2 regions of the Arthrobacter sp. LFS091 genome follow, and region 1 is predicted to be linked to the other one. Evidence: riboswitches for the same ligand, from Rfam matches in the RefSeq annotation. Region 1 holds a riboswitch; the other holds the start of a gene.

Region 1 (3,519 bases):
CTGTGGACCACGTCCCTGACGGGTGCACAGTTCAAAACGCTCCTGGAGCAGCAGTGGCAGACCAACCCGGACGGTACCGTACCAAGCCGCCCGTACCAGCAGCTGGGGGTGTCCAAGAACGTCAACTACACCTACGATGCTGCCCGTCCTGCGGGTGACCGGATTACCGGCATCTGGGTCAATGGCGCTGTGATCGACTCGGCAAAGCAGTACAGGATCGGTACCTTCAGCTTCCTGGCAACCGGCGGTGACAACTTCCGGGTCTTCAAGGAGGGCAGCAACACGAAGGACACCGGCCTGGTGGACCGTGACGCCTGGATCAAGTACCTTCAGGCGCACAACCCCGTCTCGCCGGACTTCGCGCGCCGCTCAGTTGCTGTGGCAAACTCCACCGCTGCCGAGGTCAAGGCCGGCGAGTCCGTGACGTTGACGGTTTCCAAGCTGAACCTGACCTCCATTGGCAGCCCGGCGAACACCTCCCTGAAGGCTGTCTTCGTTGATGCCAAGGGCGCCTCCGTGGCTCTTGGAAATGTTCCGGTGACCGCAGGAGCGGCCACTGTCAACGTGAAGGTTCCCGCCACGGCGGCCGCAGGTACCGGGACCTTGGTGCTCACCGCCGTCGAGTCCGGAACGGTAGTGAAGGCCCTGGTCAAGGTGGCCGCAAGCGGCCCCAACCCGCCGCAGTGCACCCCGCCCACCAAGCCGTCCAAGTGGTACGACATTGTGGGATGGCTGCGGTACGGCATCGAATGGTTGCAGTACCAGAAATGCCTGAGGGGCTAAGCGCCCCGTAGCATGCCCCAAGAGACAGGCCCCTCACGATTGGTTCGTGAGGGGCCTGTCTTGTGGTTACTTGTTTGCCGGCTCCGGGTCCTGGACCCTGGCAGCATCGCTGCGCAGCTCGGCCTGGAAAGCGGCGTACCGGGCCAGGTGGGCCGGACGGCGTCGGAGTACCGCCCAAGCGACCCCCAAAATCACGAACCACAGGGGCGTGGCCAGCAACGCTGCGAGGGTGTCCGGCTGGGTGGTCAGCGCCCACAGCACGAAGGCAAAGAAGGCGAACACCACCCACACCATGGCCACTCCACCTGGCATCTTGAACGCCGAAGACTCGTGAAGGTGGGGACGGCGCTTCCGGAAGGCCAGGTAGCTGGCCAGGATGATCGACCACACGAAGACGAAGCAGACGGCAGACACGGTGGTCACCATGTCGAACGCCTTACCGACGTCCTGGCCGGCGTACATGAGCACGACGCCGGACAGCAACAGGACGCAGGACAGGAACAGTGCGTTGCGGGGTACTTTGCGTCCGGAGAGCGCGCCGAAGACCTTGGGGGCATCGCCTTCCTGGGCCAGGCCGAACACCATGCGGGACGTGGAGTAGATCCCGGAGTTGGCTGAGGACATGGCGGAGGTGAGGACCACCAGGTTGACGATCGTGGCTGCTGCGCCCAGGCCGGCCAGTGAGAACATGGCAATGAACGGGCTGTGACCGGCAGCGAACTGGGTCCACGGGGTGACGGACATGAGGATGATCAGCGCGCCCACGTAGAAGAGGAGCACGCGGATGGGAATCGAGTTGATGGCCTTGGGCAGGTTCTTTTCCGGGTCCTTGGCCTCGGCCGCAGTAGTGCCCACCAGTTCGATGCCTACGAAAGCGAAGACCGCGATCTGGAATCCGGCGACGAAGCCCATGAATTCGTTCGGGAAGAATCCTCCATGGCTCCAAAGGTTGGTGAAGCTGGCGGGTCCGGCGTCGGACTGGAAGCCACTGAAGATCATGAAGAGGCCAACAATAATCAGGGCCGCGATGGCGACGATCTTGATGAGGGCGAACCAGAACTCGGTCTCGCCGAATGCCTTCACCGTTGCCAGGTTCAGCAGCAGGAGGATGCCGATGGTAATGAGCCCCGGCACCCAGAGGGGCAGGGAAGGCCACAGCTCCTGCGAATAGCCTGCGATTGCGATGACGTCCGCGATCCCCGTGATGACCCAGCAGAACCAGTAGGTCCAGCCGGTGAAGAAGCCGGCCCAGGGGCCCAGGAGGTCAGCTGCGAAGTCGCTGAAGGACTTGTAGTTCAGGTTGCTCAGCAGCAGTTCGCCCATGGCACGCATGACGAAGAACAGCATGAAGCCGATGATCATGTAGACGAAGATGACGGACGGGCCGGCGGCTGAGATGGTTTTGCCGGAGCCCATGAAAAGGCCTGTTCCGATTGCTCCGCCGATGGCGATGAGCTGGATGTGGCGGTTGCTGAGCTGGCGCTCAAGATGCGGTGAATCGGTACCGGTTGAGGGTGGGCGCTGAATCGTCAAAGGAACTCCATCGTTCAGGCGGCACTGGGTGCCACAAGATTCGGGTTCCTCCCCGCTCTGTAGATGGACCTGAGAGTTTCCGCAGGCGTGGGCCTGCTTGCACCTTCGGTGAGCCCGGCGTTCCGGACTGCTTTCCAGAGTTGCCTCGCCGCGGCGGTACATGGGCCTGAGAGATTCCTGGGGAGGGTTTGCTCCTACGGCGCCTGTGGTGATGTACCGGCAGGGCTCTCCCGCCGCGGATCAAAAGCGCGCACCACCAGTTCGGTGATGCAGCTCACACACTAACGAAGGCCGGGCGGCACTGCAACCCTGGGTCCTCAGCGGGCCAGAATGCTACGCGCAATCTCGTCGGCGTCCCGCAGGGTCCGCTGTCCGCTGGCATAGGCCTGCCCGGTTCGGGGCCGGGCCTCCGCCGCGATGGCCGTGCCCCACTGTGAGGCGGACAACTGTAGGCCCAGCACGTATAGGTTTTCGGTGACCGCCCCGTTCGCCGCCAAGGGCCGGTAGGGATGTGGCACGACGTCCAAACCCGTGGTCTGCATCGGGGTACCTTCGACGCTCATCATGATCTTGGTTCGGACCAACCCGTCAGCCATGAGCTGCTCCAGCAGCGGTGACATATTGATGCCCACCCTGTTGGCAGGCGACATCGCCTCGATCAGGGTCCGGGCTTCCACCGGCGCGTCGCGCACCCACGGCGAAACCGCACGGAACAGTTTCGCGCTCCGGTCCACACTGAACTTCGGGTCCGGGCCAACAAAACTTACGACGCCGGCCCGCGCCAGTGCGGCCAGCTGCTCCGAACGCAGCGCGGGTGCCCCACTGGCCAGCCCCTCTACGAAGGACTCAAACCAGCCGCGAAGCCCTGCCAACCAGGATTCGTCGGTGATGCCGCCATCGGCCACCACCGATTTCAGGATTGCCCGACCGGTGTGGAGTGCTCCGATGGCCATCTTCACAGGGTCCGATTCGCCCAAAGCCGATCGGCGCGCGTCATCATCAAGGTATGCCGTGATGGCCGCGTCCAGCTCCCGCCTGGACGCAAAAGTACGCCCTGCCAGCGGCGCGGCTAGCCCGCGAAGATTCAGCCGACGGGACGCGACGACGTGCTTTTCCACGAGATCGCCCACGTCGTTCTCCCACTTCGCTGTGGTGTGCGCGTGCGGTTGGAGTGCGTCCTCGAGGTCCGCCAGGAACTGCGCG
Region 2 (3,519 bases), on a different contig from region 1:
CGGACGGGGTCGGAGCCGGGCCCTGGGTTGGGCGCGGAAGCGGTACCTGCGTTGCGGGCCGCGGCTGCGTCCTTGAGGAGGTCACGGATTTCGGCGAGGAGCGCCGTATCGGCGGGGAGCGGCTCTTCCTCGGGTTCCTCGGTGGAGAGGCGGTCCTTGACCAGGGAGTTGATCTTGTTCATGGGCGCCACGAAGATGAAGTAGACCACGGCAGCCGTGATCACAAAGGTGATCAGGGCGGTCAGGACGGCCCCGAAATCGACGAACGTGGCGGGGTTGTTTTCCCAGATCTTGAAGCCCAGGCCCTCGGCGTTCATGCCACCGGCAGCGGCGATGACCGGGTTGATGATGTGGTTGGTGAAGGCCCCGACGAGGGCGGTGAAAGCACTGCCGATAACCACGGCGATGGCCAGTTCGATCACGTTGCCGCGAAGGATGAAGTCTTTGAAACCCTTAAACATGGAGTGTCCTCAGCTTGGGTGGGGATGTCTGCCTCAGCAGTGAACAAACTACCATCCCCATGTTTCAACCCGGTGTAACGGGGTAGGGGAGTGCATCACGCCTGCTCCCCTACCCCGTGATGTGCTCAGCCGAACAGGGACCGGGTGTGGTCGTTCAGGAACATTCCGCGGGGATCGAATTCGCGGCGGACCTGGAGGAAAGTGTCCAGTTCCGGGTAGAGGCGTTCCAGGCGGCTGCGGGTCATGAAGTGGATCTTCCCCCAGTGCGCCCGGGGCTCGAATTCCTGGAGCACGCGGCGTTGGTGCGGCGCCTGCTGGGTCCGATTTTCGACTATGAGCAGAGCCAGGACGGTGATCTGACCCGGACTCTGAGGACATATTTGGATTCTCAACGTTCCTGGCAAAAGACGGCTGCGGCGCTGTTCGCGCACCGGCAAACCATCATCTACCGGATCCGGAAAATCGGTGAGTTGACGGGGCTGGACATGGGCGAAACGTCCACGGTTGCGCAGTTGTGGTTCGCACTGCAGATCCACGAAGCGATGCATCAGTAGCCACAGCTTGCTTGCGCTTTTTCAAAACAACCCGCTATGGTGTGAAGCGTGTCACTCACGTGATGCAACGCTTTTGATCTGCGGCGGGAGAGTCCTGCCGGTACATCCAGTCAGGCGCCGTAGGAGCAAATCCTCCCCAGGAATCTCTCAGGCCCATGTACCGCCGCGGTTAGGCAACTCTGGAAAGCAGTCCGGGAAACCGGGCTCACCGACGGTGCAAGCAGGCAACCATTCCTGCGGAATCTCTCAGGTCCAATACAGAGCGGGGAGGAACCCACATCATCGTGGCGCTCAGCAGGCGCCTGAATCATGGAGTTCCTCTTGACTGTTCAATCAACCCCCACCGCGTTCGCGGACCGGCATATCGGCGCCCGCCGCCAGGCCGATGTTGACACCATGCTCAAGGCCATCGGCTATGACTCCGTCGACGGCATGGTGGACATTGCTGTCCCAGATTCCATCCGCCAGGACACTGCGCTGAAGTTGCAGGACGCCCTCACCGAGGTGCAGGTCCTCACTGAGCTGCGCAAGCTGGCTTCCAAGAACAGAACCGCCGTGCAGATGATCGGCCAGGGCTACTACGACACCGTGACCCCGCCCGTCATCCGCCGCAACATCCTCGAATCCCCGGCTTGGTACACGGCCTACACCCCGTACCAGCCGGAAATTTCCCAGGGCCGCCTCGAAGCGCTGCTCAACTTCCAGACCATGGTCCAGGACCTCACGGGACTTCCCGTGGCCAACGCCTCGCTGCTGGACGAAGCTACCGCCGTTGCCGAGGCAGTGCTGCTCATGCGCAGGGCGAACAAGACTGTGAAGGACGGCAAGACCGTCCTGGACGCAGACCTCCTCCCGCAGACCATCGCAATCGTGAAGGGCCGCGCCGAGGCGCTGGGGTTTGAGGTCGAGATAGCGGACCTCTCGGCCGGCCTGCCCGACGGCGACATCAACGGTATTGTCCTGCAGCAGCCTGGCGTTTCGGGCCGCGTTTTCAACCATGCCCCGGTGATCGCCGAAGCCAAGGAACGTGGCGCCTTGGTTACTGTCGCAGCCGACCTGCTGGCGCTCACCCTCATCACGCCCCCGGGCGAGCAAGGTGCCGATGTCGCCGTCGGAACCGCGCAGCGTTTCGGTGTCCCGCTGTTCTTCGGCGGCCCGCACGCCGCGTACATGGCCGTCCGCGACGGCATGGAGCGCACGCTCCCGGGTCGAATCGTCGGCGTCTCCAAGGACAACGCGGGCGTCCCCGCCTACCGCCTGGCCCTCCAGACCCGCGAGCAGCACATCCGCCGCGAAAAGGCCACGTCCAACATCTGTACAGCCCAGGCATTGCTGGCCATCGTGGCCTCGATGTACGCCGTCTACCACGGCCCGGAAGGCCTGAAGTCGATCGCCGAAACCGTTCACGGCCATGCACGAACGCTGGCGACGGCGCTGAAGGCGGCCGGCCGCGAACTCGTGACCGAGTCCTTCTTCGACACCCTCACGGTCCGCGTCCCCGGCAAGGCTGACAAAGTCATCGCCGCCGCCGAAGCCCGCGGCATCAACCTGCGGTTCATCGACGCCGACACCGTGGGCGTCTCGATTGATGAAACCACGACGCCGGAGGTCCTCTCCGCCGTTGCCGTCGCCTTCGGTGCCGGTCCGGTGAAGGACGCGGCGGGCTTCGAGCTGCCCTCGGACGTGGTCCGGACCAGCGATTTCCTGCAGCACCCGGTGTTCAACACGCACCGTTCCGAGACGCAGCTGTTGCGCTATATCCGCAAGCTGTCCGACCGGGACCTCGCTCTGGACCGCACCATGATCCCACTGGGTTCGTGCACCATGAAGCTGAACGCGACCGCTGAGATGGAAGCCATCTCCTGGCCGGAGTTCGCCTCCATCCACCCCTTCGCACCGGACCACCAGACGGCGGGCTGGCGCGAACTCATCGAGGACCTGGAAGCCGACCTCACGGAGATCACTGGCTACCATCAGGTCTCCATTCAGCCGAACGCTGGTTCCCAGGGCGAACTCGCGGGCTTGCTGGCGATCCGCGGCTACCACCTCTCCCGGGGTGACGAGCAGCGCACTGTCTGCCTGATTCCCGCTTCCGCGCACGGCACCAACGCTGCCTCCGCAGTGCTGGCCGGCATGAAGGTGGTTGTGGTGGCGACGGCTGCTGACGGGACCATCGACCACGCGGACCTTACGGCCAAGATCGAAGCCAACAAGGACGTCCTGTCCTGCATCATGATCACCTACCCGTCCACGCACGGTGTCTACGACGCCGACGTCGTTGAGGTGTGCGACGCCGTTCACCAGGCCGGTGGTCAGGTGTACGTCGATGGCGCGAACCTCAATGCCCTGGTTGGCCTTGCCCAGCCCGGCAAGTTCGGCGGCGACGTCTCCCACCTGAACCTGCACAAGACCTTCTGCATCCCGCACGGTGGCGGCGGCCCCGGTGTTGGACCCGTTGCTGCGAAAGCCCACTTGGCCCCGTTCATGCCCGGCGATGCCAACAA

Evidence for each region. Region 1 has a riboswitch for glycine ahead of cycA (D-serine/D-alanine/glycine transporter). Riboswitches for the same ligand answer to the same signal wherever they lie in the genome.
Region 2: linked by a shared signal. The riboswitch ahead of gcvP (aminomethyl-transferring glycine dehydrogenase) and the one ahead of cycA (D-serine/D-alanine/glycine transporter) in region 1 are both predicted to bind glycine.

Annotation. Positions count from the first base shown of each region.
Region 1 covers NZ_JBFPFP010000002.1:64,916-68,434, forward strand. Annotated here, with positions in the region: gene ACNQOP_RS03095 (ExeM/NucH family extracellular endonuclease) at 1-783, shown strand, start outside; gene cycA (D-serine/D-alanine/glycine transporter) at 850-2,316, opposite strand; glycine riboswitch at 2,461-2,559, opposite strand; gene ACNQOP_RS03105 (FAD/NAD(P)-binding protein) at 2,634-3,519, opposite strand, start outside.
Region 2 covers NZ_JBFPFP010000003.1:323,251-326,769, forward strand. Annotated here, with positions in the region: gene mscL (large conductance mechanosensitive channel protein MscL) at 1-461, opposite strand, end outside; gene ACNQOP_RS07180 (D-arabinono-1,4-lactone oxidase) at 587-706, opposite strand; gene ACNQOP_RS07185 (helix-turn-helix domain-containing protein) at 710-1,015, shown strand; glycine riboswitch at 1,090-1,188, shown strand; gene gcvP (aminomethyl-transferring glycine dehydrogenase) at 1,337-3,519, shown strand, end outside.